DNA from 4 places in the Halomonas shantousis genome. Region 3 is predicted to be linked to each of the others. Evidence: predicted binding sites of a transcription regulator. Region 3 holds the regulator's gene; each other region holds the start of a gene.
The links. Region 3 encodes sigma-54, which starts transcription at its own class of promoters, with help from an activator protein. Its sites were predicted from a motif close to TGGCACNNNNNTTGCTNT; they were not measured.

Region 1 (7,713 bases), 340 kb from region 3:
TGGCGTCGCGCGCCACCGCGGCACGTACCGTACGCGCCCGATCCGCGGCAGAGATGCCGGTGGACACGCCGGTGGCGGCTTCGATGGACAAGGTGAACTTGGTGCCGAAACCCGAGCCGTTGTCACGCACCATCAACGGCAGGTTGAGCCGCTCGCAGCGCTCACGCGTCATGGGCAGACAGATCAGTCCGCGGGCATGCCGGGCCATGAAGTTGATATGCTCGGCCTCGACCTTCTCGGCGGCCATGATGATATCGCCTTCGTTCTCGCGATCCTCATCGTCCATGAGGATGACCATCTTGCCCTGACGGATGTCTTCGACCAGATCCTCGATGCGGGCCAGTCCCTGCTGGGAAGCCGCACCCTGTGTGGGAAGCGCCATGAGTTCTCCGAATGTTTCTAGCAAGAGACGGAAGGTGCCCGGGCACGCGTTCCCGCCTCTGTAATCACCGAGGTGTGTCGTCGGGCGGCGACGGTGGCGTCACCCTTTTTCCACACCTCCGCTCAGGTCGGCGCTCAGAGTACCCTTCTGTCACGACGTACGCCAGTGCGAGCCGTGCGAATCCTCAGCTCACGCGCTCGGGACGCGCGATGATGCGCCAATCGCGCCCGAAGGCACGAATATCGTCGATCGCCAGAGGCCGCTGCTGTGCCATGCGCTCCAGCCCCGGCAGGGCGAACAATGGCCGTGCTTCGCCGCCCAGCAACGTCGGCGCGACGAACAGATGCATTTCATCGATGCGCTCGGCATCCAGCATCGCCCCAGCGAGTGTCGCCCCGGTCTCGAGGAGCACCTCGTTACACGCCTCCTCGGCGGCCAGATAGCGCAGCAGCGCGTCGAGGTTGACGCGCCCATCCTCGCCGGGAGGCAGCTCGATGACCTCCGCCCCGGCCCGCTCGAGTGTCTCGCGTCGTGCCGCATCCCGGACGGCGGTGGCGATCAGCGTGCGTCCGGGCTCACGCAGGCAGGCTGCCGCCAGCGGCAGGCGCAGCCGCGAATCGACGATCACGCGCAGCGGCTGGCGCATGGCGATCTCCTCGCTCCTCGCCCCGCCTAGCTGATCGGGGCGTACCGTCAGCCGGGAATTGTCGAAGATGATCGACTCCACCCCTGTCATCACTGCACTGGAGCGTGCCCGCAGCCGCTGGACCTCGGCCCGGGCCGCAGGCCCGGTGATCCATTGCGACTCGCCGCTGGCCATGGCCGTACGGGCATCGAGACTCATCGCCATCTTCAGGCGCACGAAGGGACGGCCCAACTGCATGCGCTGGATGAAGCCGGGATTCAGCGCGCGCGCATCCGCTTCCAGCATGCCGACTTCCACGGCGATGCCGGCATCTTTCAGCAGGGCCAGACCACGCCCGGCCACCTGCGGATTGGGATCCTCCATGGCAACCACGACTTTCTTGACGCCCGCCTCGATCAGCGCAATAGCGCAGGGACCGGTGCGCCCCTGATGCGAGCAGGGCTCCAGCGTGACGTAGGCGGTGGCGCCCCGGGCCTGGTCGCCGGCGGCACGCAGGGCGTGAATCTCCGCATGCGGCTCGCCGGCCCGCTCATGCCAACCCTCGCCGATCACGCGGCGATTCTTGACCAGCACGCAGCCGACGCGCGGGTTGGGATGCGTGGTGTAAAGACCGCGACGCGCCAGCTCCAGTGCGCGGACCATGTAGGATTCGGGAGTGGCCTTGGCCATGGCATTTCCTTGTATGACGCTTGGCAGACACGGGGCTCGACAGGAAATTCGCTCAGCGCGGCTCGCTGTCCTCACCGGGCAGGAAGCCGGGCTCCTGCGCCAGTCGATCGATCTCGGCGCGAAACTCGTCGAGATCCTGGAAGCGCCGGTATACGGAGGCGAAGCGGATGTAGGCGACCTGATCGAGTCGCTTCAGCGCCTGCATGACTTCCTCGCCGATGTCCCGCGCTCGGATCTCCCGCTCGCCCCGTGCCCGCAGCCGTTGGCGGATGCGCTCGACCGCAGCCTCGGTGGATTCCGCGCTGACCGGACGCTTCTCCAGAGCCCGCAGCATGCCCGACCGCAACTTCTGCTCGTCGAACGTCTCTCGCGAGCCATCGGCCTTGATGACCCGAGGCATGAGCAGCTCAGCGGTCTCATAGGTGGTGAAGCGTTCGCCGCACACGGCGCACTGGCGGCGGCGGCGAACCTGGTCGCCTTCGGCCACCAGGCGCGAATCCGTCACCTTGGTGTCGTGCGTACCGCAAAAGGGACAATGCATTGATCGAGTTCCGCATACAGAAAAGCAGGATAATCGGCTACCGGGCAGCCCGGACGCAGCATTCTCTCAGTGTAACGTTTCCCTTCCCGGGGCGGAAACGTACTTGCGAGAAACCGCAAGGCCAACCAAGCTGAAACAGCGTTACATCACTTCCCGAGCCAAGGAGGACTGTATGGGAATTCTCGCCTGGATCGTGTTCGGCCTGATTGCCGGCATCATTGCCAAGGTTATCATGCCGGGAAAGGACCCCGGTGGCTTCATAGTCACCATCATCATCGGCATTCTGGGGGCCGTGGTGGGCGGCTGGATCGGCACTGCGCTCGGCCTGGGCAGTGTGGACGGCTTCAACTTCGGCAGCTTCGTGATCGCTGTCCTCGGCGCTATCATCTTGCTGGTCCTGTACCGCGTCGTGCGCCGCTGAAACTACGCCAAACCCGCCGCTGAACGCTTTGACACGTCCTCTGCAAGACTTCCCGCGAGCGGTGGCGCGCCACACGCCTTTCACCTGATCAGGAGATCTTTCATGACAGACAGCTCTTCGTCCTCGCCGTCCCCCGGGCTCAGCGAGTCCGACTTCCTTGAGTGTGCCGAGGCCCGCCTGAAGGAGATCTATGGCCCGAGATCCGCCGAAGTGCTGCGCCGTCTCACGACCCTGCTGATGCACCAGCGCGGTGCCATCGGAGCGGCTCCACGCCCGCTCTGGAGCGAGCGTGACCAGATATTGATCACCTACGGCGATACCCTGACCGATGGCGAGCGAACGCCCCTGGAAGTGCTGGACGACTTTCTCGTCGAACGGCTTCCCGACACGTTCAGCGGCGTTCACGTGCTGCCCTTCTTTCCCTGGAGCAGCGATGACGGCTTCTCCGTCATTCACTACCGCGAGGTCAGCCCCGCCCTGGGCGACTGGGAGCACATTCGCCGCCTGGCCGAGCATTACGATCTCATGGTGGACCTGGTCATCAATCACGTCTCCCGCGAATCGCTATGGTTCGTCGATTACCTGACCGGCACCCAACCGGGACGCAACTATTTCATCGAAATGGACCCCGACACGGACCTGACACAGGTGGTGCGCCCACGCAGCTCGCCACTGCTGATTCCTGTCGCCACCCGCCGCGGTACACGATACTTGTGGGCCACCTTTTCCGATGACCAGATCGATCTCAACTTCGCCAACCCGGACGTACTGCTCGAATTCATCGGCATCCTGCTGTTCTACGTCCAGCAGGGAGCACGCATCATCCGCCTCGATGCCATCGCCTTTCTGTGGAAGGAGGTCGGCACCCCGTGCATCCATCTGCCCCAGACACATGCCGTGGTTCGCCTGTTGCGGGCCATCCTCGATCACGTCGCCCCGGGCACCCTGCTGATCACCGAGACCAACGTGCCGCATCGCGAGAACCTCAGCTATTTCGGGCTCGAGCGCCTCGGCGGCCAGGGTCGACAGCCCGACGAAGCGCACATGGTCTATCAGTTCACCCTGCCACCGCTGCTGGTGCACACCCTGACCAGCGGCGACGCCACGGCACTGGCCGATTGGACCCGTACCCTGCCTGTGCTGCCTGCCGGCTGCACCTATTTCAACTTCACCGCCAGCCATGACGGCATCGGCGTGCGGGCCCTGGAGGGGCTGCTACCGCCTCACGAAGTCGAGGTGCTGCTCGAACTGATGCATCGCTTCGGCGGCTACGTGAGCATGAAGGCCAACCCTGACGGTATCGACTCGCCTTACGAGATCAACATCACCTATTTCGACGCCCTGAAGGGCACCCGGCGAGGCGCCGATCCCTGGCAAGTGGAACGCTTCCTGTGCAGTCAGCACCTGATGCTGGCGCTACAGGGTGTGCCCGGCGTCTATATCCATTCGATGACGGCGACCCTGTCCGATCACGAAGGCGTGGAGCGCACCGGGCATCTGCGTTCGATCAACCGGCGCCGCTGGCAGATGGAGGAGCTCGACGAACTCCTCGACAGCCGCAACACGCCTACCCGGGAGGTCTTCATGGCCCTCAAGCGCCGACTCGGCATTCGCGCCAAGGAGCCCTGCTTCCATCCCGAGGCGACGCAGCGCGTGCTCGAGACGCCCTCGGCCCTGTTCGCCATCGAGCGCGGCCCGCTCGCCGACGGCCGCCGCCTGCTGGCGATCTACAACGTCAGCAACAAGCGCCAGCCACTGCCCATCGCAGAACTCGACGAAGGCCACTGGTTCGATCTGCTGGAAAACGCTCCCTGGACGCCCGGGGAACGCCGGGAACTGCGCCCCTATCGCAGCCTGTGGCTGGTACAATCCCCTGACACGGCGGAATCGCCGCAACGCGTCTGATGGCCGCGGCGGCATGCCGCGAGAACTGGAACCATGCCTTGGGAAACAGGGGGGACAACCTTTTATGTGGCTCTCGATCCTCGCCATCAGCCTGGGCGCTGCCATCGGCGCCAACCTGCGCTGGTGGCTGAGCGTCCAGCTCAACGGCAGCTTCACGCACGTGCCGCCGGGCACGCTGGTCGCCAATCTCGCCGGCGCCTGGCTGATCGGGGTCACGATCAGCTTTTTCACGCACTCCTCGATCAGCACCGAATGGCGGCTGTTCGCCGTGACCGGTCTGCTAGGGGCACTGACCACGTTCTCCACCTTCTCGGTGGAGATGGTCACCGCCCTGCAGTCCGGCAAGTGGGCCATGGCCCTGGCGGGCACGCTGGCCCATGTGCTCGGCTCCTTCGCCATGACCTATGTCGGCATCATGACCTACGCCTGGTTCCGGACCTGATGACGGACACCCCTTCTAGACCTTGCCGAGGTTATCCAACTCCACCGCTTCATGCATGCGCTCGGGCAGATCGGGAACGGCGGCCTGCACGCGGTTCCAGCTGGGAATGAAAGGCTTGTCGCGAGGCGAGTCCAGGAACGACGAGCCGGCTTCCATGATGTTGTTGGCGAACAGTTCCACGGCCTGCTCCTCGGCATGCCGGTCGAGCTTGAGGCCGTTCATGATGGCGTCGTTGTCGTAGGATTCGATGAGATCGAGCGCGATGCGATAGTAGGTGGCCTTGATGGTGCGGAAGCACTCCGCGTTGATCTGCACCCCCAGCGTCGCCAGCTTGCGATAGATCGCCTTGGCGATGTCCAGGCTCATGCGGTTGAGCCCGCCCGACGCGTCGTCTTCCGATATCGGCTGATGCTTGTGATCGTAGTTGTCGGCGATGTCCACCTGACACAGGCGCTTGGTGGAATAGTTGCGATGTACCTCGGAGAGCACCCCGATTTCCAGCCCCCAGTCACTGGGAATGCGGATGCCATCGAGCACATCGGCGCGCATCGAGAATTCTCCCGACAGCGGATAGCGGAAGCTGTCAAGATAGTCCAGATACGGCAGCGGGCCGAAGATCTTCTTCAGCGCACGCAGCATGGGCGTGATCATCAGCCGCGCCACCCGACCGTTGAGCTTGCCGTCCGCGATACGCGAGTAATAGCCCTTGCAGAACTCGTAATTGAACTGCGGATGCGCGACGGGATAGATCAGCCGTGCCAGCAACCCCCGGTCGTAGGTGATGATGTCGCAGTCATGTAGCGCCACCGCCTCGGCACGCCCCGAGGCCAGCACATAGCCGCTGCAGTACCAGACATTACGCCCCTTGCCGGGCTCGTGAGGCGAAATCCCCATGTCCTCGAGCTCGGCATCCAGCGCCTTGAGGCGCGGGCCGTCGTTCCACAGAATGCGATGATGCTGAGGCAGGCGTGAGAAAAACTCGCGCGCGTAGAGAAACTGCTCGCGGTCGGCGCGGTCCAGGCCGATGACGATTTCGGAGAGATAGGGCACCCTGGCCAGCTCATCGACGATATGCGCCAGCGCTGGCCCCTCCAGCTCGGAAAACAGTGACGGCAGGATCAGGCCCATGGGACGGCGTTTGGCAAAGCGGACCAGATCGGCCTCCAACGCCTCCACCGGCCGTCGAGTCAGGTTGTGAAAATCGGTAACGATTCCGTTCTGATAAAAGTCGCTCATGGCTCAGGCTCCCTTGGATGTCATCACAGCCGCGAATTCCCTCTCCCACCAGTAGGACACACCCTCGGCCCAGCCAACAGGTCCCCGTTCCCGGGTACGGTACACGCTGTCCGGCTTGCCCAGCGACATCGGATGGTCGTGACGACCTCGAATCAGTACCGCACGATCCACGGCCTCCAGCAAGGGGATATCGTTGGGGCCATCCCCCAGCCCCAACGTCATGGGGACATGACCACGCAACGCCGTGAAACGCTCCATCAGCCAGTGTACCGCCTGCCCCTTGTCGACCGCGCCCATGACATGCCAGAAGCGTCCGCCCTGCGTCAGGCGCAGGTCGTCGGCTTCCAGGATGCGGTGAAAGGATGCCAGGCTCTCCTCGTCTCCCTCCCAGATCAGCGGTTCGCTTCCCTCCCGCTGGATGGCCAACTCCGCGCGATCGCCTGGCAATCCTGTCAGCGCCATGACCTCATCAAGCGACATCTCGCCCATGCCGCGAAAACGCAGTCCCAGCCGCTCCCGCAGGACCCGCAAGCGTTGGCGGATGAAGGCGACGTCCACCCCCGGCATCTTGATCGTCATACCGTCCGGTGCGGCGGGATCGCGGTCCAGCCGGGCATGCTGCCAGGCAGGCGGCAGACCGATGACGGCGCCATTTTCGGCAATGAAGGGACATGCGGTAAGGCCCAGCTCCTCGCGCAGGGTGAGCAGTTCGGCGCTGGTCTTGCTGGTGGTGGGAATGACGGGAATCTGCTCGGCCGCCAGGCGCTCAAGCCAGGGGGCCGCCGGCTGCCAGTCGTAGGTATCGTGGTCCAGCAGGGAGCCATCGAGATCGGTGAAGACCAGCAGTGCGGCCTTGTGCTGGGACAGTTGCATCATCGTGTCACCTTCATTGGGCTTGCCCCATCTGTATGCATTGCACCCGCCCGAAACGGGCGCCTCATACAGGGAAGGTAGCACGTACCATGCCATTTCCATGCCTGAACCGGTTGGCGGGTTACAGGCACGCCGCCAGGGGGCATCTCACCCAGGTCGCATTGGCATGGGGACCAAGTCCCGCACCATTTCGATGCAATACGGTGCGGGGATATTCGCCAGGCCGAAGCCCTGATGTCACGTTCAAAAGCCCTGACGTCACGTTCGAGAGTGGCGAGCGACAGTCTGCAAGCCGGCCAGGGTGGCAGCATCGCTGTCGAAATAGGTCACCGCCAAGCCTGCGGCCTCCAGTGCCAGGGTGTAGGGAACCCGCAGACTTTCGGCACCGACCAGTATCACCGATGTCAGGGCCGGACGCGCCTCGCGCATGGCGCGTACCTCCTCGCCGATGACCACGCCTGACAGGAAACTGCCGACCTGTTCAGCGGCCAGCCCGGCATACAGATGGCGGCTGCGCGCCTCGAACAGCGCATGCAGCATCCCGCCGGGGCAGCCTGCCCGCGCCAGGCCCTGACAGAAGGCCGCTTCATCGAACGGC
Region 2 (7,713 bases), 1.5 Mb from region 3:
GTGGCGCCGCGTTGCGCCAGGCAATCCGCGCCTGTCGCAAGGGCGGTACGGTATCGGTGCTGGGGGTTTACGCCGGTCTGATGGACAAGTTCCCCATGGGCGCCATCGTCAACAAGGCGCTCAGCGTACGCTCCGGCCAGCAGCCCGGCCAGCGTTACATCGAACGCATTTTCGAACACATCCAGAAAGGCGAGCTCGACCCTTCCTATCTGCTCACCCATCCGATGAGTCTGGAGGACTCGCCCAAGGGGTACGAGATGTTCCGCGACAAGGATCAGCAGTGTCTGCGGGCGGTATTCATGCCGTGACGAGCCCATGCCTTTCGAGCGTGCCGGGCAGGCAGTGACCGGCACGCTGCTGCGGGATACGGCCTGTCATCCTGGCAGGCCGGTGGCGGTGGGCTCGATCAGGAGCCCGACACAGCGTTCACTACCTCATCGATCTGCAGGCTCAAGCTCTGCAGTCCGCCACCGGAGAGGTACCACAACTCCGGCGACAGCATCTCGATACGCACATCCTCCGCTCCCGCATCGGCCAGTGACTGGCGCAGTGCGTCGAGGTCGGCGGCGTCATCGCCGATGGCGGCGCTGCGATCGATGATCAGTAACACGTCGGGAGCGATCTCGGCGATAGCCTGCGGTGAAAGTCGCGTAAAGGTGCGATTGCCATGAGTCTCGCTGGGGACGCTGTCGGGAATTTTCGGCAAGGTCAGGCCGAGCACCTCGTAGGCTACCGGATGGCGGTTGAGTGTCAGACTGCCCTGATTGTGGGTGACTGTCAGGACCGATGGTGCGTTGTCGAGCCGCTGGCGGGCTTCGTCGATCTTTTCATGCAGGGCCTGCAGGGCGGATTCTGCCGGCTTCTCGGCATCGAAACGCTCTGCCAGCTGCCTCACGTTGGCATCGAAAGCGTCGAGGTAGTCGTCATTGTCCAGACTGGTATCCATGACCGGTGCCACCGCCTGGAGGGTTTCGCGCTGCTCGTTCTGGCGTCCGGTGATCAGGACCAGCGTCGGTGATAGCTGGCGGAGTGTCTCGAGATCGGGAGATTTCAGCCCGCCGACATCGGTATAGGTATCGTCGGCGTATTTCGAGAGATAGTCCGGCAGTCCCTGCTTGGGAACGCCGACGATCTGCTCGCTAAGACCCAGGGCATCGAGCGTGTCGAGACTGCCGTAGTCGAACGACACGACCCGCTCGCTATCGGTCTCGTCGTGGGGCGAGGTGTCATTCGCCATGGCGACCCCGGACAGCGAGAGCAGGACGACGGCAAGCAATGAAGTCGTTTTCATCAGGATTCCTTGTTCATGAGAACTTATGTTAGGTAGTAATGTTTCTCATGTTTACAGGAGAGCGGGAAGCTTGTCTTCGTCTTGTGGAAGGAACATAAGGTTGCAGGATTCGGCACGCCAGCAGACCTGCTATGGTGAGAGGCACGCCATTCCGCAAGGAGATGGGCCGCTCAGGCGGTCAGCAGTGACGCCTTGCATTTCGATGATGAGGAAATTGCCATGCCACGCATTGTCCGTCTCCATGAATATGGAGGCCCTGAAGCCCTGCGCCTCGAGGAGCTGGACGTTCCCGCTCCCGCGGGTGACGAGGTGCAGATCGAGGTGAAGGCGATCGGTATCAATCGTGCGGAAGTCATGTTTCGCAACCACGCTTATCTGCAGGAAGCCGAGTTTCCTACCCGGTTGGGCTACGAGGCCGCCGGTATCGTGAAAGCGCTGGGCGAGAACGTCGAAGGATTCGCCCCGGGTGACGCGGTCAGCCTGATTCCCCCGCTCGATATCGCCAGGTGGGGTACCTATGGCGAAATCGCCAACGTTCCCGCGTCGTTACTGGTCAAGCATCCCGACAGCCTCTCCTTCGAGCAAGCGGCCGCAGTGTGGATGCAGTACGTGACGGCCTACGGTGCCTTGATCGACCAGGCGAAACTGACCCGTGACGATTGCGTGATCATCACCGCCGCCTCGAGCAGCGTCGGTCTTGCCGCCTTTCAGGTTGCCAAGCAGGTCGGGGCCACGGTGATTGCCACTACCCGCACTTCGGCCAAGCGCGATTCCCTGCTCGAGGCGGGGGCGGACCATGTCATCGCTACCCACGAGGAAAACCTGCCTGAGCGCGTCCTGGAAATTACCGGAGGAAAGGGCGCGCGCGTGGTCTTCGATCCGGTCGGAGGACCGGCGCTGGAGCCGTTGACCGATGCCATGGCGGTGGGGGGAATCCTGCTGGTCTATGGTGCGCTGAGCCCCGAGGCGAGCCCGTTTCCGCTGTTCACGGTACTGGGCAAGACGCTGACGCTCAAAGGCTATCTCTACAGCGAGATCGTCTCGGATACCGCTCGCCTCGACGGCGCCAAGCGCTTCATTCTGGAAGGATTGGAATCCGGTGCGCTGAAACCGACCATCACTCGAACCTTTCCCCTGGAGCAGATCCAGGAGGCGCATCGCTTCCTGGAATCCAATCAGCAGGTGGGCAAGGTCGTCGTCACGGTCTGATACGGTTTGTTGCCTGTCCGGACGGGACAGGCACAAGCCAGACCATGCTCTACCAGGCCTTGCAGGGCAGGAACTTGCCGTTACGGCTGACCTCTAGAACCAGGTATCCTGCATCTCGTAGCAGATCGCATTGCCCTGGCTGAGCAGCCGGGCCTGATGGCCGACCTGGGGCAGCTCCCACTCCATGAAGTAACGTGCAGCCTGCAGCTTGCCATGGTAGAAGGCTTGCTGCTTCTCGGCAGGAGTCGTCTCCAGGGCGCGTGCCGCGACCAGTGCCTGACGCAGCCATATCCACCCGACCACGACCCGCCCGAACATGTCGAGGTAGAGCGTGGCATTGGCCATGCCCCGGTCGACGTCGCGTTGAATCTGGGCGAGAAGATCCTGGCTGACCGTTTCCAGGGTACGCAGCGCCTGTTCCAGCGGTTCGATCAACGTGGCGCACTCCGGCTGGGCTCGGGCCTGCTCGAGACCGTCGCGTACGGCAGCGGCAAACAGGGTAAAGCCGGCTCCCCCCTGCTGGGCGAGTTTGCGCCCCAGCAGATCCAGTGCCTGGATGCCCTCGGTCCCTTCGTGGATGGGGTTGAGGCGGTTGTCACGCAGATACTGCTCGAGAGAGTATTCGCGAATGTAGCCGGAGCCGCCAAGCACCTGGATGGCGAGATCGTTGGCCTGCACGCCATAGCGGGAGGGCCAGCTCTTGACTACCGGCGTCAGCAGGTCGAGCAGCAGGCTGGCGTCGCGTCGGGCGCTCTCGTCGGGTGCGGTATGGCTGTCCTCGGCCAGGCTGCTGGCATACAGGCACAGCGAAAGCGCACCTTCGGCGTAGGCTTTCTGGGCCAGCAGCATGCGGCGCACATCGGCATGCCTGATGATGGGGACCTGCGTGGAGGAGGGGTCCTTGCTGGAGGGTAGCCGGCCCTGGGGGCGTTCGCGGGCATACTCCAGCGAGTGCAGGTAACCCTGATAGGCCAGCGCGGCGGCCCCGAGGCCGATCCCGATACGCGCCTCGTTCATCATCTGGAACATGTAGCGCAGGCCCTGGTGCGGTTCGCCGACCAGATAGCCGATGGCGCCGTCGCGTTCGCCGAAGTTGAGCACCGTGGATGTGGTGTTGCGCCAGCCCATCTTGTGCAGCAGGCCGGCCAGCTGCACATCGTTGCGCTCGCCCAGGCTGCCGTCGGGATTGACGTCGTACTTGGGGACGATGAACAGCGATATGCCCTGGACACCGGCCGGGGCCCCCGCGATACGTGCCAGCACCAGATGGACGATATTGTCGGTCAGTTCGTGATCGCCGCCGGAGATGAACATCTTGTGGCCAAACACGCGATAGCGGCCACCATCGGCGAGGCGCGCGGTAGTGCGGATATCGGCCAGCGCCGAGCCCTGGCCCGGTTCGGTCAGCGCCATGGTGCCGCTGAAACGACCGCTGAGCATGGGGGGCAGAAAGCGGGCCTGCAACTCGGGGGTGGCGAAGGTCTTGATCAGGTTGGCGGCGCCGATGCTCAGCATCGAGTAGCTGGCCGTGGCGATATTCGCGGCATAGAAGTAGGCCATGCTGGCGCGCAGTACCACTTCGGGCAATTGCAGCCCGCCATCCTCGATCCCGTGGTGCGCAGCGAGAAAGCCGGCCTCGGCGAAGGCATCCCAGGCGGCCTGGGTCTCCGGCACGAGCCGCACGTGCTGCCCGTCGAACGTCGGTTCTTCGAGGTCCCCCTTGCGGTTATGCCCGGCAAAATAGTCCCGGGCAATGTCTCGCGCCGTCTGCAACGTGGCATCGAACACCGTACGGTCGTGGTCGCGATAGCGCGGTCGGGAGGTAAGGGATTCGGTATCCAGAACCTCGTAAAGCTGGAACTGCAGGTCGCGATCGTCGAGAAGGGGGAGAGGCATGAGCGGTCTCTGAAGTCGGTGGGAAACTTCCGGTGCGAGCAGGATGCGCTACGGAACCAGGCACATTGGACAGTGTGCAGGGGGCTTGGACGAGCGCCATTGGACTTAGGTGGCGAAATCGCGATAACGCAGATGCAAACGCGACGACCGCCTCCTGAGGATGGCGGTCGTCGCGTCAGGGCGTGAGAAGGAGCGGATGTCAGCGCACGCCAACGGCGACCGGTGTGGCGTCGCGAGTTCCGGCGGCGGCGTGGTAGGCTGCGTCCTCCTCGGCGAGGACTTGCGGAGAGAAGCGCACCAGCAGGGCGCAGAACGACGCCAGCAGCACGGCCACGCCGAGATAGAGCAGGCCCTGCTGGTAGGTCAGCGATTCCGAGCGGAACAGGAAGCCGGCGGCGACGGCACCGGCGTTACCGCCGGCCCCGACGATACCGGCCACCGCACCCAGCGCCTTCTTGTTGACGAAAGGCACCACGCCGAAGGTGGCGCCCTCGGCCATCTGGGTGAAAAGGCTGAAGACCAGCATGATACCGATGGCCAGCGTCAGTACCTGCATCTGGGAGAAGAACATCAGGGCGATGCCCTCGCAGAACATGGCGATGAACAGCCAGCGCACACGGCCCTTGAGCCCTCCGTTACGAGCGAAGAGATCGGAGAACACGCCGCCCAGCGTACGGGCGAAAAGATTCATCAGGCCGAACAGCCCGGCGATGAGGCCAGCGGTGGCCAGGTCGAGATCGAACGTATCGAAATAGTAGATGGCGGCGATGTTGTTGATGGTCAGCTCGACACCGAAGCAGGCGGCATAGACCACGAACAGGGCCCAGACGCGCTTGTCCTTGGCGGCGGCGGCGAAGGTTTGTCCCATACCATGCTCTTTTTCGGCGCGGGGCAGCTCGCCACGCGCGCGCAGCTCGTCGAAGTTGCCGTTCGGAGCGTCCTGAGTCAGGAAATAGTAGGCGATGCCAGTGACGAACAGCACGATGCCGGGCACGACCATGGCCAGGCGCCAGCCGAGCGTGGCCTCGACACCGAGCATGAGGATGCCTGAGAAGACCAGCGGCATCAGGATCTGGGTGGTGCCGCCACCGAGGTTGCCCCAGCCGGCGGTGGTGGCGTTGGCGGTGCCCACCACGTTGGGACCGAACATCACCGAGGTGTGGTACTGGGTGATGACGAAGGAGGCCCCGATGGCGCCGATCGCCAGGCGAGCGATGAAGAAGCTCTCGAAGCTGTCGGCGAAGCCGATCATCATCACCGGCAGGGAGCCCAGGCACAGCAGCCAAGTGTAGGCCTTGCGCGGACCGATCTTGTCACAGAGCACGCCGATGGCCAGACGCACGATGACGGTGATCGCCACCGAGGCGATGATGGTATTGCCGATCTGGGTCTTGGTCAGCCCCAGGTCGTCACGCACCACTGCCATCAGCGGCGCGATGCCGAACCAGCCGAAGAAGCAGACGTGAAAGGCGAACCACGACAGATGGAAGGCACGCATCTGGGGCGTGTTGAAACTGAACAGGCGGATCCTGTTGGCTTTGTTGCGAATGTCCATGGGACGTTCCTCGTCGAGATGGTATCGAACACGGATGCATGGCCCTTCGTCGTTGAAGGCCCTGGTTCGACGCACTCGTACTCGCAACGCAAGCCTGGTCCACGTCCTGGTGACTCTGCTCAAGCAGAATGTGTGCCAACCTGCAGAAAGCATTGTCGTTCAGCGCATTATGCCGTGTGTCGTCTACGGCGATTTGGTGTCGACGTGCCGCTTTGGCGCATGTGGCGTGCCGTGTGCACTAGGACAATGCATGGCGCGGTGGCCTGATGCCTCGTGTGGGGCAGGAGAGGGGTGTTCCGCTCAATGGCATGGATATTGCGTAATATGACGAGCAAGGCACCAGAAGCAGAGGAGTGCGCATGGTAAGGGTGCTGATCGTGGATACCCGGGACGAGCGATCCCGGGCACTGGAGCAGGCGCTGATCGATGCGGGATTCGATGTCATCACGACCGTGGACGAGCAGGAGGATCTCTATGCCATCATGGAGCGCCTGCAGCCGGACGCGGTCATCGTCGACGCCGCGCTTCCCAGTCGTGACACGCTGGAACATCTGGGGCAGATCGGACGACGCTACCCCAAGCCGATGATCATGCTGGCCGAGGAGGAGACGCCGGACCTGACCCAACAGGCCGCCCGCGCCGGCGTCAGCGCCTATGTCGTCGATAATGTCGGTCCGGCACTGGTGCGTTCGATGCTCAACGTCGCCATCTCGAGCTTCGAGACGCATCGCGCACTCAAGGGCGAGCTGAGCCGGACCCAGGAAACCTTGGCTCAGCGTCGGGCCATCGATCGGGCCAAGGCCAGAGTCATGGAGATGCATGGCCTTGGCGAAGAGGCCGCCTATCAATACCTGCGCACCACGGCAATGAATCGGCGCATGACCATCCACGAACTGGCCCAGGAACTGCTGTCCACCAAGGGCAGGAAGCAAAAGTAGGAGGAGTGCATGGACACGACCGGGGCTGATGGGGCCTCTCCCGCACCGGAGCTGCGTCGCCTGACGTTGGGAATGCTGCCGCTCAACGATGCCGCACCGCTGGTGGTGGCCTTGGAGCAGGGGTTTTTTGACCGCGAAGGACTGCAGGTCTCGCTGAATGTCGAAACCTCCTGGGCCAGTCTGCGGGATGGCGTGCAGTTGGGAATGCTCGACGGTGCGCAGATGCTGGCACTGATGCCGCTGGCCTCCACCCTGGGACTGGACGGGCGTCCCACCCCGATACTCTCGGCAATGACGCTGAATCTGGGCGGGAACGCCATTACCGTCTCCCGGTCGCTGCATGCGCGGATGAGTGCACTCGATGCCGAGGCGATGGTGCATCCGGCGACGCGGGCACGGGCGCTGGCGCGGGTGATCGAGGCGCGGCGTCGGGAGGGTGAACCACCGCTGCGTTTCGCCAATGTCTATTCGTTTTCCTCGCATCGTTATCTGTTGCGCTACTGGCTGGCCTCGGGGGGTATCGACCCCGAGCGCGATCTCGAACTGCGCGTCGTGCCTCCGCCGTTGATGGCCTCTCAGCTCGAAGCCGGCGTTCTGGACGGCTACTGCGTAGGCGAACCTTGGAACCGTCTGGCGGTCAGCCGTGGCCTGGGGCGTATGGTGTGCGGCAGTTTCGACATCTGGGGTGCCAGCCAGGAGAAGGTTTTCGGAGTCCGCGAGTCCTGGGCCGAGAAATACCCCCATACCCACCGTGCCGTACTGCGCGCGTTGCTGCGTGCCTGCATGTGGCTGGACGAGCCCGGAAATCGCGAGCAGGCAGCCCG
Region 3 (7,713 bases):
TATCGTCGGCTTCCTCCGGCACCAGCAGGACGAAGATCAAGTCCACGGGCTCGCCATCGATGGCATCGAAATCGATGGGAGTCTGCAGGCGAAGGAAGCCGGCAATCGGTGTCTTGCAGTGCGGGTTGCGTGCATGAGGGATGGCGACGCCGTTGCCGATTCCGGTACTGCCCAGTCGCTCGCGACCGATCAATCGGCTGAAGACCTCCTGACTGTCGAGACTGGGGGTATTCTGGGCGATGAAGGTGCTGAAGAATTCCAGCACCCGCTTTTTACTCCCCCCGGTGACACCGAACAGCGTGCGCTCGGGGGGTAGGATATTTTCCAATCTCATGATAGGGAGTTAGCGGGCACTGGTGCCTTGGGCACGTGCCTGAGCTTTTTCCTTGTGTTTGACCAGTTGGCGATCGAGCTTGTCGGCCAGCGCATCGATGGCCGCGTACATGTCATTATCCTGAGCTTCGGCATGCAGGTCTGCGCCGGCGACATGAAGCGTGCAGGCGGCTTGTTGTCGTTCCTTCTCGATGGAGAGCGTTACCTGGGCGAGGGTGATGCCGTCATAGTGACGCGCCAGGCGCGCGAGTTTTTCATTCATATAGTCACGCAGGGCGTCACTGACTTCAACATGATGGCCGGTGATGTTGACTTGCATGGCACGCTCCTTTTCCAACGGGTGCCATTTGATTGTAATCCTTTTTATGCTGCTGCATACCCCTTCGCTTGGGTTGGGCCACGTCAGGCGAGACGCTTGCGTTCGCTGGATGAGGGGATGCCCATCGCCTCGCGATACTTGGCGATCGTGCGGCGTGCCACCTTGATGCCGTCCTTGGCCAGCAGGTCGACGAGCTTGCTGTCGGAAAGCGGCTTGCGTGGCGGCTCATCGCCGATCAATTTCTTCAGGCGGGCGCGAATCGCGGTGCTGGAGTAGGCGTCGCCCTCCCCATCCGAGCCGCCCACATGGCTGGAAAAGAAGTACTTGAGTTCGAAGACGCCGCGAGGGGTGTGGATGAACTTCTGCGTGGTGACCCGCGAGATGGTCGACTCATGCATGTCCACGGCCTGGGCAATGTCGGCCAGTACCAGGGGCTTCATGGCCTCTTCGCCGTGAGTCAGGAAATCGAACTGGCGGGTCATGATCTCGCGACCCACGCGAAGGAGGGTGTCGTTACGACTGGACAGGCTCTTGAGCAGCCAGCGGGCTTCCTGCAGATGCTGCTTCATGAAAATGTTGTCGTCGCTCTTGTCGGCACGGCGGATCAGGGCGGCGTAATCGGGCTGGATGCGAACCCGGGGCAGCGCCTCGGGATTGAGTTCGATGCGCCAGCCATCCCGACCATGGCGAGCCACGAGATCGGGGATCACGTAAGCGCTGCTGCTGTCGTCGAAGGCCTGACCCGGCCGGGGATCGAGCGCGCGGATCATGGCGATGACCGCGTCGAGTTCGGCATCTTCCAGGCGTAGCCGTCGCTTGAGCTGTTTGCGGTCATTGCCGGCCAGCACGTCGAGGAACTGGCGTACTAGGCGCTTGGTCTGGGGCAGCAGCGGCGTGTTCTCGGGCAGGTTGCCAAGCTGCAGCAACAGGCATTCGCGAAGATCCCGTGCGCAGACACCGGTAGGGTCGAACTGCTGTATCCGCATCAGGACCTGTTCGGTATCGTCGAGCTTGAGCGCGTCGAGACCCTGCTCATGCAGCCCTTCGGTCAGCTCGTCCAGCGGCACGCTGAGATAGCCATCGCTGCCTACGGCGTCGATCAGACTCTCGGCGATCGCGCGGTCCCGTGGCGAGAAGTCGGCCATGGCCAGCTGCCAGTTCAGATGGTCCCGCAGGCTCGTACCGGCGGCATTGCGATCGAAATCGGGCCCGTCTTCACCGCTGCCCGCCGGCCCGCTGGCGGCCGGGGCCGCATCCTGGAATGTGTCCGACCATTCACTGTCCAGAGCCAGCTCATCGGGAATGTCGCTGGCCCACTCGTCTTCCGGAGCCTCGCTGACTTCCTGCTCGCCAAAGGCCTCGTCGAGTTCCAGCATGGGGTTAGCCTCGAGCGCCTGCTGGATTTCCTGACGCAGATCCAGAGTAGAGAGCTGGAGAAGCTGAATCGCCTGCTGGAGCTGGGGAGTCATGGTCAGCTGGGTGCCGACACGAAGCTGCAGCGTAGGTTTCATGGCCATGGTGATGTGGGGTCACTTGCCGTTGATAAATAACATACGTTATCTGCGTGGAGCATGACATGCAAGCGGTAAGCAACAATCATGCCACGCAGGATTGTATGGTGGTATGTCATTGACTGGCAAGCGGAAGCTTCCGGTAGTGTTCGGAACGCCGTTAAAGGCGGAATTCGTGGCCCAAATAGACGTCGCGCACCCGCTGGTTGGCCAGGATCGCTTCGGTACGACCCTCGGCGATGATGCGTCCGTCACCGACGATATAGGCGTTATCGCAGATGTCGAGGGTTTCGCGCACGTTGTGATCGGTGATCAGTACGCCGATGTCGCGGTCACGCAGCTGGCGGATGATGCCCTTGATTTCGCCCACCGAGATGGGGTCGACTCCTGCGAAAGGTTCATCGAGCAGTATGAAGGCAGGCTCGGTGGCCAGCGCGCGGGCGATTTCGACCCGACGGCGTTCGCCACCGGAGAGGCTCATGCCGGCATTGTTGCGGATGTGGCCGATGTGAAACTCTTCGAGCAGCTCTTCGAGGCGTGCCTTGCGATCGGTCTTGCCGAGCTCGGAGCGGGTCTCGAGTATCGCCATGATGTTATCGGCCACCGATAGCTTGCGGAATATCGAGGCTTCCTGAGGCAGGTAGCCGATCCCGGCCCGGGCGCGCTTGTGCATGGCGGCGCGTGAGAGATCCTGCTCGTCGATCTGCACGCTGCCCGCATCGGCGCGTACCAGGCCGACGATCATGTAGAACGAGGTGGTCTTGCCGGCCCCGTTGGGGCCGAGCAGCCCTACGATGCTGCCTTGGCGAATCGCCAGACTGATGTCGTGAACGACCCGTCGTCCCTTGTAGCTCTTGGCCAGGTTGGTGGCGCTCAGGGTCTTCATGAAGAGGCATCCTTGTCGTGCGCGTGATTTTGCCGAGCCGCCCAAGGGCGGCTCGGTAGACCGTTGGGGTTACTGCTGCTGTGGTGTCAGGGTCATGCGGACACGTTGGCGCTCGCTGCCCTGAGTCTGGGAGCGGGCCTGCACCTGACGGCGATCGAGAAAATACTCCACGTAGGCGCCGTTGAAGGTGTCACCGCCCTGGTGCAGCTCGGCCTGATCGATGAGTTCCACGCGGCGTTCGCCGGCATGATAGATGATGGTCTTCCCCCAGCCCTTGACGACGGGGTCCTCAGGGGCCGGCTTCTGCTCGAGATAGGCGCGATCGGCGCCTCCGGTGGCGGTCACCCGAGTCACCTGGCCGCTGTCGTTGCGCTGGATCTCGACACGCTCTGCACGCAGTTTCATGCTGCCCTGCTGCATATCGACATTGCCACTGTAGACGGCCGTACCCTGGCGCTCGCTCAATTCCAGGCGATCCGCGGCGATCTCAATGGGCGCACTGGCGTCACCTTCGAGGGCGATAGCCGGCGCGGGAAGGGCCGTCAGCAGCACGAGAGACAGAGCAGCGGTGATAAGTTGCATCATGAGGAATCCTTGGCAAGCGGGGGGTGATGGCCGCGAACATCGCCGGTCAGGCGCATGCGCTCTTCGTTGATCCAGGCGTCGAAGCGCTCGCCGCGCACGCGCTGATCCTGCTGGCGCAGGACGGCTTCGGTATCGCTCCAGGCATGCGCTTCGACGCTATCGTAGTGCAGCACCTGCGTGTCGAGCCGCCAGCCTTCTCCCGGTTGCTGCAGCTGTGCCTCGCCTTCGAGCGTCAGCAGTCGACCGTTGGGGCCAAGCCGCCCCTGAGTGGCGCTGGCGATCCACTCGCGCGATTCGGCATCCAGCAGACGCGCTTCAGGCGTTACGGTGCGAATCACGTCGTCGACCGGGGTATGCACGAGCCTCGGTGTCTCGAGATGCTGATAAGGACGGCCCTGGGTATCGAAGCGGGTCAGGGTGACCCCCTCGAGGAAATAGTCGGGCTCACCTGCTGCGTCGCTGGGCACCGGGCCGGGCTGCATGACGTCACGCTGTTCGAACAGGGCCAGGATGCCACCCAGAACGACCAGTATCACGACCAGCCAGATGCGGGGCAGATAGCGGGAAAAGAACCGCGTCCTCACGATCAGCCTCTGCGCTGGCCGTGGAGGTAGGTGTCGAGTACCGATGCCCAATGCCCCTGAGCCTCGAGCAGGAGATCGCAGATCTCGCGCACCGCACCCTGGCCGCCGTGGCGTTCGGTCACCCAGGCGGCATTCTGACGAATGTAGTGGGGCGCATTGGGAACACTGATGCCGAGCCCGACACGACAGATGGCGGCGAGATCGGGCAGGTCGTCACCGCAATAGGCGATCTGGGGCATTTCCAGGCCGAGCTTGTGGCGTAGCTCGGTCAGTGCGCTGAGTTTATCGGAATGACGCTGCATGACATGCTCGATGCCCAGTTCGTCGGCGCGACGGCTGACCATGGGCGACTCGCGCCCGGTAATCAGGGCCACCTGCATGCCGCTCTGGAGCAGCAGCTTGATGCCCTGTCCGTCGAGAATATTGAAGCTCTTGATCTCCTGGCCGTCCGCCTGGAAATGCAGGGAGCCGTCCGTCATTACGCCATCCACGTCCAGTGCCAACAGGCGAATCTGGCGGGCCTTTTCCAATAAACGCGTGTCCTGGGCCATGAGTTATCTCCTTATATGACGCCGTGAGCCAGCAGGTCGTGCATGTGCAGGGCGCCGATGGGGCGCTCCTGCTCATCCAGGACCGCGAGGGCAGTGATGCGACTGTCTTCCATTATACGTACCGCTTCGGCGGCGAGGACACCCGGACGGATCGTTTTGCCGCCGCGGGTCATGACGTCATCCACCGTCAGCGTACGCAGATCGGCATGCTGATCCAGCGTACGACGCAGATCGCCGTCAGTGTAGACCCCGGCAAGATGTCCCTGCGGGTCCACCACGCAGGTGAATCCCAGCCCCTTGCGGGTGATCTCCAGCAGAGCGTCGCGCAGAGGGCTGCCCAGCGTCACGCTCGGTAGCCGCTCGCCGGTGTGCATGAGATCCTCGACCTTGAGCAGCAGGCGCCGGCCCAGGCTGCCGCCGGGGTGGGAGAGGGCGAAATCCTCGGCGGTGAAGCCTCGGGCCTCGAGCAGCGCCACTGCGAGTGCGTCACCCAGTGCCAGCGCCGCGGTGGTCGAAGAGGTCGGGGCCAGATCCAGCGGACAGGCTTCGCGCTCGACGCCAGCGTCGAGATGGGCGTCGGCATGTCGGGCCAGCGTCGAGGCGGGGCGTCCGGTCATGCTGATCAGCGGGGCGCCCATGCGCTTGAGTAGCGGGAGCAGGGCAATGACTTCGCTGGTCTCGCCGGAGTTGGACAGCGCCAGTACCACGTCCTTGGGCGTGATCATGCCCAGATCGCCGTGGCTGGCCTCACCCGGGTGGACGAAGAAGGCGGGAGTTCCGGTGCTGGCCAGCGTGGCGGCAATCTTTCGCGCCACGTGACCGGACTTGCCCATGCCGGTGACCACGACTCGTCCCTGGCAGGCCAGAGCCAGATGACAGGCGCGATCGAAATCCTCGGACAGCTTGGCGATCAACGCGGCGATCGCCTGCTGTTCAAGTGTCAGGGTACGCCGTGCGCTGGCGCGGAAGTCGTGCTCGGTAGGTGTCGTCATGCGATGATTGTTGCTCCCTGCGAGAAATGACTCAAGTGGTAGGGCTTCCCGGCACGGCACCCAGCACGAGAATTGTCATGTAAGTCAGGTAGGTTGCCAGCAAAAGCGCCCCGGTGGGGCGGCCCAGCGTCGCGTGTCGGCGAATGACGAGTGCCGCGCCCAGCAGCAGTGTCAGCCCCAGCATGACCGGATAGTCGCGTGTGGGAGCCTGCGGATCCGTGGGCCCGGGTGACAGCAGGGCAGGAATGGGCAGTACGATCAGCATGTTGAACAGGTTCGAGCCAATGATGTTGCCAATCGCAATGTCATGCTGGCGCTTGAGTGCGCTGGCCACGCTGGCAGCCAGTTCGGGAAGGCTGGTGCCGATGGCGACTACGGTCAGCCCGATGACCAGGTCGCTGATGCCGAAGGCGGCGGCGATGTGGGAAGCGCCCCAGACCAGTAGGCGCGAGCTGGCTGATAGCAGTACCAGACCGACAACCAGCCACGTCAGGCCCCGACCCAGCGTCATGTTGGGCACTTGATCCTGCTCGTGGCCGGGGGCGTCGGTGCGTATCCACGCCCATAGGCTTATCGCCAGCAGCGCAAGCAGCAGAACGCCTTCCTTGATTCCCAACATGCCGTCGATCAGTACCGCGCCGGCCAGTAGCGTGGCAACCATCAGCAATGGCAGTTCGCGGCGTACCAGTGATGCATGGATGGGAACGGGGGCGACCAGCGCCGTAATGCCCAGCACCAGCCCCAGATTGGCGATGTTGGAGCCCAGGGCATTACCGGTTGCAAGATCGGGCTTGCCCGTCAACGAGGCCATGAACGAAACCAGTATCTCGGGCGCTGACGTGCCGATGGAGACGATCGTCAATCCCACCAGCAGCTTGCTCATGCCGGCACGATATGCCGTCGCGGCTGCACCTTCGACGAAACGGTCGGCGCTCCAGACCAGGCCGATCAGCCCGATAACCACGGCGATGAGGGGCAGCAGCATGGGAATCCGTGCGTCGACAATGGGCTGCCCATTAAACGCACTCATCATCTGCGATGCAAGGCGAATGCTGGCGGGAAGAGAGGGGTTAGGATACGATGTTCGATAATTTATTTGGGTTAAGCACAGGAGCCGTATGAGCGACCCGGTACTGGTCGAGGTCGAGGGGCTGCGATTCGTGCGCGGAGAGAACGAAATATTCCGTGGCATCGATCTGCGCATCCCCCAGGGCAAGATCACGGCAATCATGGGCCCCAGCGGGACAGGCAAGACGACGCTGCTCAAGCTGATCGGTGGCCAGCTGACACCCGATGCGGGCCATGTGCGTATCGATGGCCAGGATGTGCATCGATTATCGCGGCGGGCGCTGTTTCGTCTGCGTCGCCGTATGGGCATGCTGTTTCAGAGTGGAGCGCTGTTCTCCGACCTGAGCGTGTTCGAGAACGTTGCCTTTCCCATTCGGGTGCATACCGACCTGTCGGAAGCCATGATTCGCGACATCGTCCTGATGAAGCTGCAATCGGTGGGGCTGCGAGGCGCACGCGACCTGATGCCCGCTGAGCTATCGGGCGGCATGGCACGTCGCGTGGCTCTGGCGCGGGCGGTGGCGCTCGATCCGGAACTGATTCTCTACGATGAGCCGTTCGTGGGGCAGGATCCCATCTCCATGGGGGTGCTGGTACAGCTCATCAAGCGGGTCAATCAGGCGCTGGGGCTGACCGCCATCGTGGTGTCGCACGATATCAAGGAGACCCTGACGATCGCCGACTACGTCTACATCATTGCCGACGGCCAGGTGATGGCCCACGGGACTCCCAAGACGCTCAATGTCGACGAGGATGCGCGGGTCAGGCAGTTCGTCCATGGCGAGCCGGATGGTCCGGTACCGTTTCACTATCCGGCGCCCGACTTCTACAGCGATATCCTGTCGACGGGGAGCAGACGCACATGATACGGCGTGTCGCCGCGT
Region 4 (7,713 bases), 2.3 Mb from region 3:
CTTCACCACTCGGTGGAAGGCGTGGCCCGCGCGGCCGAGACACTGCCCGGTATTGGAATCATTGCCGGCTCTCTCAGTGCGATGCTGCTAAATATCGTCCTGGGGATCCTGGCCGGCGCCCTGGTACTGGCGGTCGTGAAGGGCTTCACCCGTCTTAGACGCAAGTTCGGGGCGGCGCGCTGACGCCGTGGCCGATCATCGCGAGCCCGCTGGTTGGCGGCCCTGCACGGCCGGAGCGGCAGTCGATCCTGCTGTGCAGGGCCGAGTGCTCATGCCTGGTTTCACGGAGTATTCAATGCATTCTCATCCTCTGCGCTGACGAGGAAGTGCAGGGCGATGCCATACACACCGGAGCAAGGAGAGGCGATGACCGGTTATCTGGGCTTGTTCGTGTCCTCGTTCGTGGCGGCGTCACTGCTGCCTTTCTACTCCGAAGTGGCGCTGGTCGGGCTGGCGCACGCCGGTTACGACGCCTTCGCGCTGCTGGCGGTCGCGACCGCCGGCAACACCCTGGGAGCGGCGCTGAACTGGGTGATGGGCCGCTATCTGGAGCAGTACAAGGAGCGGCGCTGGTTTCCCTTCAAGCCCCACAAGCTGGGACGCGCGCAGCACTGGTTCAACCGCTTCGGCGTCTGGTCGCTGCTGCTGGCCTGGCTGCCGGTCGGTGGCGATGCGCTGACCTTCATCGCCGGGCTGATGCGCGTCTCCTTTCCCCTGTTCTTCGTGCTGACCGCGATCGGCAAGGGGGCCCGTTACGCCGTCATTCTGCTCGCCATGCAGCAGTTCTAGGGAAGCGCCTGCAAGTGGTGCCAAGCCTGCCTTCATGCCAATGCGGAAACGGCTATATTGAATCTGTCGATACCCTGAGGAGCGACTGAGATGAAACTGCTTGCACTGGCGGCGATCGCCGCCATGACCGTTGCCGGAACCGCCCTGGCCCAGCCGGATAGCGACGACGTTGCCCTGACGACACAACAGGCGGAAGGTTACGGCACCTATGTGGCCGATTTTCAGGGACGGACCCTGTATCTCTTCACCACCGACACGCAGGGACAGGGCGATGCTCAGGCCGCCAGCACCTGTCATGACAAGTGTGCCGAGGTGTGGCCGCCCCTGCTGTCGGTCGATGACCATCCGCAGGCCGATGACACGCTTCAAAAGGATCTGCTGGGGACTTTCCAGCGCGAGGATGGGCAGACGCAGGTAACCTACGGGGGGTGGCCGCTTTACTATTTCGCCAAGGATCAGCAGGCGGGAGACGTCAACGGCCAGGACGTCCACGGCTTCGGTGGCGAATGGTACCTGGTGGCACCGGACGGAACGAAGAACACGCAGCAGAAGGGGCAGTGATCCGTCATCGGCGCGTGCCCATCGCAGCCGTCAGTATCCGGCAGGCTCAGCCAGCCAGGCCTCGAAGGCGTCCTGCTCCATCGGTCTGGCGATCAGGTAGCCCTGCACCTCGTCGCAGTCGAGCTGCGCGAGGCGCTGATAGACGTCCTCGGTTTCCACTCCTTCGGCAACGACGTGGTAGCCCAGCTCATGGGCCATGGTGATCATGGCCTTGACCAGTGTCTGGCTGCGCGAGTCGTGGCCGAGGCCGCTGATGAACGAGCGATCGATCTTCACCACATGCGCCGGGATTTCCTGAAGATACGCCAGACTGCTGTAACCGGTACCGAAGTCGTCGATGGCGACTCGGATCCCGGCGGCGATCAGCGTGTCGAGCTGCTCGCGTGCCGCACGATTGTTGCCGACCAGGGCGCTCTCCGTCAGCTCCAGCTCGATGGCGCTCAAGGGCAGTGCCGCCTGTTCCATCTGCGTCAGCAGGCGCTGCGCGAAATCCTCTTCCTCGAGATTGACTGCCGAGACGTTGAGCGAGATCCGTTGCGACAGCCCCTGACACCGCCAGGCGGCGACCTGGGCGATGGCCTTGCGCACGACCCAGGCCGTCAGCGGACGGGCTTGCGGCGTATTCTCGACCAGCGGGATGAACTCGGCCGGCGAGATATCCCCGAGGGTGGGGTGGCGCCAGCGCAGCAGTGCTTCCGCACCCACGCAGGCGCCAGAACTCAGCGCCACCCGTGGCTGGTAGACCAGGCGCAACTGGTCCTCGGATTCCAGTGCGCTATGGATATCCCCCAATAGCGTGAAGCGCCGCTGATAACGGGCATCGAGCGCCAGCGAGTAGATGCCGACGCCCGTTTCGGCCTGCCGGGCATCCTGGCAGGCACTGTGGGCCGTACGCAGTATGTCTTCCGGCGTCGTCTCGCCGAACAGTACCGGTGCGATACCCATCGCTGGACGCACCAGCACCGCCGCGGCCTGCGTCGGATTGAGCGACATCAGTTCCCGGCGCAGGCGCAGCGCCTCATCCAACAGCTCGGCGTCGCTGTCCGCCTGCAGCAGATGCACGTACTGGCAGGGGCCGATGTGATACAGCCGGGTGCCCTTTGGCAGTGTCTGCTGCAACTGCTGGGCCGCGGTTCGCGCCAGTCTGTCCAGATGGGCGGGGCCCAGGATGCGGTGCAGCATGCCTGATTGTGTCGCATCGACCAGCTCGGTGAACATCGCGAAGCGCGGCGTCGCAGAAGCCTCCCGCGCCATGTCTTCGATATCCTCGACGAACTGGCTGCGGTTGGGCAGGCCGGTGAGCGGGTCTATGCGGCCAAAGGCGTGCTGCAGCTCGATCTGGGCCATGACCATCGCCGCGAGATCCTGGAGTACCGCCTCCTCCTGTTCGCTAATGGCCCGTGGCTCCGTGCCCAGCACACACATCGCCCCCAGCGTATAACCTTCGCGGGTCAACAGCGGTGCGCCGGCATAGAAGCGGATGCCCGATTCGGCCAGGTAGCTATCCCTGAATGAGTGGGATTCGAGCAGATCCGGCACGACCACTACCCGCGAGGAGTCGCTGACCTCGGCGCAACAGGCCTTGAAGCGCGGGATCTCCGTGTGATCGACCCCCACCCGGGACTTGAACCATTGGCGGTCCTGATCCGTCAGCGACACCGCGGCGATCGGCAGGTTGAAGAGCTGGCTGGCCATGCGCGTGATGCGGTCGAAACTCTCGCTGGGCGGCGTATCCAGCAGGTTGAGTTGCCGTAGCGCGAAAAGCCGCGCCTGCTCGTAATCTGGCATGGAAGGCGTCCCTGAATGATTCATGCACGAAGCTCGCATGGCGCTACTTTAACGTAACAATTCGTAAAGCCTATTATCACGAGTTAAGACCTTGCAAGAACGCACTTTTAACGCATCGACGGTATCGCTAACCGTCGCTTGATGCTAAGGATGCCGGTGCTGTCGAGAGCTTGCCCGCAGATGGGGCATAGGACGAAGCCGGGAGCGGCGTCAGGCCGACAAAGGGGCATCGATGCGTTAATCTCGGCGGGGGCGGGCGCAGCCAGCGATACGCGCCTGCTGCACGATGGCAAGGCAACCCGATGTAAACGGACAGGCTGAATATGATACGTACCCTGCTGGTCACGCCCGATGGCCATTCGCAGCATGGCGGTGAGGAACTGATCGCAAAGTGGCGACGCGAGCCGGATAGCCATATCTGGATCGATCTGCAAGGCGAGACAGCGGAGAGCCAGAAAGCCTTTCTGGAGAACTTCGACTGCCATCCCATGGCGATCAACGATGCCTTGCGCGACCGGCATCCGCCGAAGATCGAGGAGTTCGCGTCGCATACCCTGATCATCTATCGCGGCATCGCCTCTTTCGATGCCGAAATCAATTACCAGCCGCAGCAGATGTCGTTCTTCGTCGGCGAGCGATACCTGATCAGCCTGCACGAGAGCCTGGCCAAGAGTATCGACCGCCTGTTCGAGAGCGGCGGCCAGGCGCTGCTGCAGAAATCGCCCGAGCACGTCGCCCTGAAGATCATGTACATCTCCGCCGGCTTCTATCTGGACAGCCTGCTCGACTTCGAGACGGAGCTCAGCGATCTGGAGGACGAGCTGCAGACGGCCGGTAACGACGAACTGATGCGCAGGATCATCAGTTACCGCTCGCGCCTGGTGAAGATGCGCCGGGTGTTCAACTACCATCTGGGCATCACGCAGGAGCTGATCGCCTACGACTATCATCATTTGCCGCGCGAAAACGCCGAGACCCTGCACGCCATCAACGATGTCTTTGAGCGCTTCGAGCGTCTGCACAGCCTGACGCAGATGTATTATGAGATCTGCGGCGACCTGATCGACGGTTATATCTCGATCTCCTCGCACCAACTCAACATCACCATGCGCGTACTGACGGTGATCACCGCCATCTTCGTTCCCCTGACCTTCATCGTCGGCATCTACGGGATGAACTTCGAGCACATGCCCGAGCTGAATTTCCGCTACGGCTATTTCATGGTGCTCACGGTGATGCTCGTCATCGGCGTCTGGCTGGTATGGGCCTTCCGCCGCAGAGGGTGGTTCTGAAAGGATGCGGCCGTGGTGCAGAATGCGCAGCAACTGTCGAAAACGGCACCGTTACGGTGCGCAAATCGCCCGTTTCCGTCGGAGTGGGCACGGCAGCGACGAATGATCGATAAAAAAAGCGTATAGATATCAGCTGTATTAGCGCTTCCCGGTGCTCGGGTGAGGCAGCGCTGGCACGCTTGTTGAATGGCATGTCGTGTCGCGGTTCGTCCACCGGGAGGCCTCTATGTATTTCACCCCAAGTTTACCGCATGTGCTGGGCATCAGTGCCCTGCTGTCCGGCATGATGCCCTTGGCATCGGCGGCGCAAGAAACGGATTCCGAATTCACGCCGGAAGAACTCACGGTCGAGGCGTCGATCAAACCGGGGGCCAACGTGTTCGTCAACAGCGCCTCCTGGGACGGCGCCAGTCGTATCCATGTCTACGGCCAAGAGAATCTCGCCTACAAGGGACTGATGTCCCTGGGGCTGACCTCGCAGATCCTGCTGTCGAATGACAGTCGCCGCATATTCGCCTTTTCCGACTACATGAAGCGCTACACCTACGGCCCGGTGGAAAGCGTCCTGCAGGTCTTCGACGTGGCGGGCCTGACGCCGGTGCAGGAAATCGTCATCCCCAATAAGGCGGCCAAAGCCATCGGCATGACCCAGCTGATCGAGACCAGCGCCGATGAGAATTATGTCTATATCCAGAACGCCACCCCGGCAACGTCGGTCACCGTTGTCGATCTGGCGTCGGGCGAGGTGGTGAACGAAGTGCCGACGCCCGGCTGTTACGGCATCTATCCCACCCCGCAGGGGTATCGCTTCTCAACGTTGTGTGGCGACGGCACGATCAAGACCTACTCTCCACAGGATGATGGCTATGAGGTGGCCAGTTCCGAGGCGCTGTTCGATATCGACAATGATGCACTCTACCTACACGCCCAGCGACTCGAGGACGGCAGACTGCTGTTCACCTCCTTCAACGGCAATCTTTATCTCGCCGACGATAGCGGCGACAGCGTGGTATTCGACGAGAAGATCGCCGTGACGGAGGGGATCGAGGGCGGCTGGGTGCCTGGCGGGTATCTGGTCTCGGCCTACAACGCCCCGAACGACATGGTCTTCCTGCTCATGCATTCGGATGGCGCCGAGGGCAGTCACAAGGATGCCTCCGAGGAGATCTGGGCCTACCGCCTGAGTGATCGCACCCTGGTCAGCCGCTCCCCGGCGGAGCACCTGGTGGCCATCGACGTCACCCAGGAGGAACGCCCGCATCTCTATGGCTCCAACGAGGAGGACGAGTCCGTGGACGCTTACGCACTGAGCGGGGACGAAGGCTTCCAGTTCACCAAGGTGGCTAGCGACGACACGGTCGGCTGGAACACGTCGCTGACGGTGACGCCATGATGACGGCTTTTCTGGGTCTGGTCGGGCTGGCCTTCATCGTCCTTGTCCTGCTTCGCGCCGTGCTGCACAAACTCTTCGACTTCCTCGAGTTCCAGGGCTTCGTCGATGATTACCAGCTGCTGCCCGAACGCTGGGGGCGGCCGGTGGCCGCGCTGCTGGTCGGTGCCGAACTGGCGATGCTCATGCTGCTGCTATTTGCCCCGACGCGCAGTGCCGGGCTGATGCTGACCGCCGCACTGCTCGTGGCCTATGCCGCCGCCATCGCCATCAACCTTCGGCGTGGACGCACCCAGATCGAATGCGGCTGTGGCGGGGTTCCCCAGCGGCTCAACGCGGTGCTGGTTGCGCGCAACCTGGCGTTGGCCGGCATCGCGCTGCTGGCCGCTAGCAGCGTTCCGGCGGCACTAGGGCCGGCCGCCACGTCACTGGCCGTGATGGCCGGCTTCACGTTATGGACGCTTTATCTGCTCTTCGAGCAGTTGAACGGCAACTCGCTGATCCTGAACCCCCCGATAAAGGTATCGCTATGAGCCTGATCCATGTCGCTCTCGTCATTCTCTTCGTTGCGATCATCCTGCTGGCTTTCGCCTTCCTGCTGTTGGCGCGCCAGATCGGCGTGTTGTTCGAGCGCGTGACTCCGATGGGCGCTCTGGTCAATGACTCGGGACCCAAGGTAGGGGACGCCTCTCCGAGCTTCACCTTGACCAGCCTGACGGGAGGCCCGGTAACCATCGGCGCCGAAAGTGACAGATCGACGCTGGTCTTCTTCCTGTCGCCGACGTGTCCGGTGTGCAAGAAACTGCTGCCGGTGCTGCGTTCGGTGCGTCGCAGCGAAGACCACTGGCTGAATGTCGTGCTGGCCAGCGACGGCGAGGAGCCCCGGCATCGGCGCTTCCTCGAGACGGCCCGTCTCGAGGAGTTTGCCTACGTACTGTCGCCGGAACTGGGTATCAGCTATCGCGTGTCGCGCCTGCCATTCGCCGTTCTGGTTGATGCACACGGCGTGGTGAAGGCCAAGGGGCTGGTGAATACCCGGGAGCAGCTCGAAAGCCTGTTCAACGCGCACGAGCAGGGCGTGGGGTCCATCCAGGCGTATCTGGATGATCCTCAGGTTACCCTTCAAACACGGTAGGAGACGGCACGATGAAACGATACCTGGATGCTTTCCTGGCGCGCATGGACCAAGGCTCCGAACGCATGGCCCGGCATGTCGCCCAGCGCAGTGGCCGACGCAATTTCCTGACGCGCGCCGGCACGTTCATGGCGGGTGCCGCGGTCTTGCCGATCCTGCCGTTCGATCGCAACTTCGGCCTGGCATATGCCGCCTCCGACACGCCGGATCCCAACGATCCGGCCAGTTGCGACTATTGGCGCTACTGCGCGCTGGACGGCGCCTTGTGCAACGATTGCGGCGGTACCCTGACCAGCTGTCCGCCGGGTTCCGAGGCCTCGGCCGTGTCGTGGGTCGGGACCTGCAGCAATCCCAACGACGGCAAGAACTATCTTGTCTCCTACAACGATTGCTGCGGGAAGGCCATGTGTCTGGGGGATTCGTGTCTGGTCAGCGAACGTGAACGCCCCGGTTACCGGATGGGACTGCACAACGATATCAACTGGTGCATGGCCAACACCTCGCAGGGATATCACTGTACGGTGGCATTGTTGGTCGGTTTGGCCGAATAGCGTCGGCACGCTACCGACGAGTCCCGGGCCGCCGATCGTTCTGGATAGACGGCCCGGGCCAGGGGGGGCGCTTCGATGCAAGCTAGACGATTCCTACCGGGAGTGATGGCTGCCGCTCTGCTGGCCGGCTTGCCGCCTGCGTCGGCGGACAGGAGCCCGCAGACGAACTATCTCCTACGCTGTGCCGGCTGTCATGGCATGAGCGGG

Region 1: ACYQ12_RS13755 (sugar phosphorylase) is a predicted target of sigma-54. The motif match lies at 2,722-2,739, and genes of this name have one in related genera.
Region 2: ACYQ12_RS05585 (NarK family nitrate/nitrite MFS transporter) is a predicted target of sigma-54. The motif match lies at 6,072-6,089, and genes of this name have one in related genera.
Region 4: ACYQ12_RS01820 (amine dehydrogenase large subunit) is a predicted target of sigma-54. The motif match lies at 4,602-4,619, and genes of this name have one in related genera.

What each region holds. Positions count from the first base shown of each region.
Region 1 is NZ_BAAIER010000002.1:2,873,790-2,881,502, forward strand. Features, by position in the region: gene ribBA (bifunctional 3,4-dihydroxy-2-butanone-4-phosphate synthase/GTP cyclohydrolase II) at 1-382, opposite strand, end outside; gene ribD (bifunctional diaminohydroxyphosphoribosylaminopyrimidine deaminase/5-amino-6-(5-phosphoribosylamino)uracil reductase RibD) at 567-1,697, opposite strand; gene nrdR (transcriptional regulator NrdR) at 1,750-2,238, opposite strand; gene ACYQ12_RS13750 (GlsB/YeaQ/YmgE family stress response membrane protein) at 2,411-2,659, shown strand; gene ACYQ12_RS13755 (sugar phosphorylase) at 2,762-4,564, shown strand; gene crcB (fluoride efflux transporter CrcB) at 4,629-5,006, shown strand; gene ACYQ12_RS13765 (glycosyltransferase family protein) at 5,022-6,242, opposite strand; gene ACYQ12_RS13770 (HAD-IIB family hydrolase) at 6,246-7,118, opposite strand; gene ACYQ12_RS13775 (2-dehydro-3-deoxygalactonokinase) at 7,374-7,713, opposite strand, start outside.
Region 2 is NZ_BAAIER010000002.1:1,058,682-1,066,394, forward strand. Features, by position in the region: gene ACYQ12_RS05565 (zinc-dependent alcohol dehydrogenase) at 1-308, shown strand, start outside; gene ACYQ12_RS05570 (ABC transporter substrate-binding protein) at 407-1,291, opposite strand; gene ACYQ12_RS05575 (zinc-dependent alcohol dehydrogenase family protein) at 1,511-2,500, shown strand; gene ACYQ12_RS05580 (acyl-CoA dehydrogenase) at 2,594-4,396, opposite strand; gene ACYQ12_RS05585 (NarK family nitrate/nitrite MFS transporter) at 4,596-5,951, opposite strand; gene ACYQ12_RS05590 (ANTAR domain-containing response regulator) at 6,311-6,889, shown strand; gene ACYQ12_RS05595 (CmpA/NrtA family ABC transporter substrate-binding protein) at 6,899-7,713, shown strand, end outside.
Region 3 is NZ_BAAIER010000002.1:2,537,198-2,544,910, reverse strand. Features, by position in the region: gene ptsN (PTS IIA-like nitrogen regulatory protein PtsN) at 1-334, opposite strand, end outside; gene hpf (ribosome hibernation-promoting factor, HPF/YfiA family) at 344-652, opposite strand; gene ACYQ12_RS12260 (RNA polymerase factor sigma-54) at 736-2,169, opposite strand; gene lptB (LPS export ABC transporter ATP-binding protein) at 2,324-3,049, opposite strand; gene lptA (lipopolysaccharide transport periplasmic protein LptA) at 3,119-3,634, opposite strand; gene lptC (LPS export ABC transporter periplasmic protein LptC) at 3,631-4,218, opposite strand; gene ACYQ12_RS12240 (KdsC family phosphatase) at 4,221-4,769, opposite strand; gene ACYQ12_RS12235 (KpsF/GutQ family sugar-phosphate isomerase) at 4,781-5,761, opposite strand; gene ACYQ12_RS12230 (calcium/sodium antiporter) at 5,793-6,746, opposite strand; gene ACYQ12_RS12225 (ABC transporter ATP-binding protein) at 6,880-7,695, shown strand; gene mlaE (lipid asymmetry maintenance ABC transporter permease subunit MlaE) at 7,692-7,713, shown strand, end outside.
Region 4 is NZ_BAAIER010000002.1:242,398-250,110, forward strand. Features, by position in the region: gene ACYQ12_RS01795 (DUF808 domain-containing protein) at 1-183, shown strand, start outside; gene ACYQ12_RS01800 (YqaA family protein) at 337-789, shown strand; gene ACYQ12_RS01805 (COG4315 family predicted lipoprotein) at 880-1,350, shown strand; gene ACYQ12_RS01810 (sensor domain-containing phosphodiesterase) at 1,381-3,138, opposite strand; gene corA (magnesium/cobalt transporter CorA) at 3,462-4,430, shown strand; gene ACYQ12_RS01820 (amine dehydrogenase large subunit) at 4,657-5,823, shown strand; gene ACYQ12_RS01825 (MauE/DoxX family redox-associated membrane protein) at 5,820-6,353, shown strand; gene mauD (methylamine dehydrogenase accessory protein MauD) at 6,350-6,955, shown strand; gene ACYQ12_RS01835 (methylamine dehydrogenase light chain) at 6,967-7,506, shown strand; gene ACYQ12_RS01840 (c-type cytochrome) at 7,582-7,713, shown strand, end outside.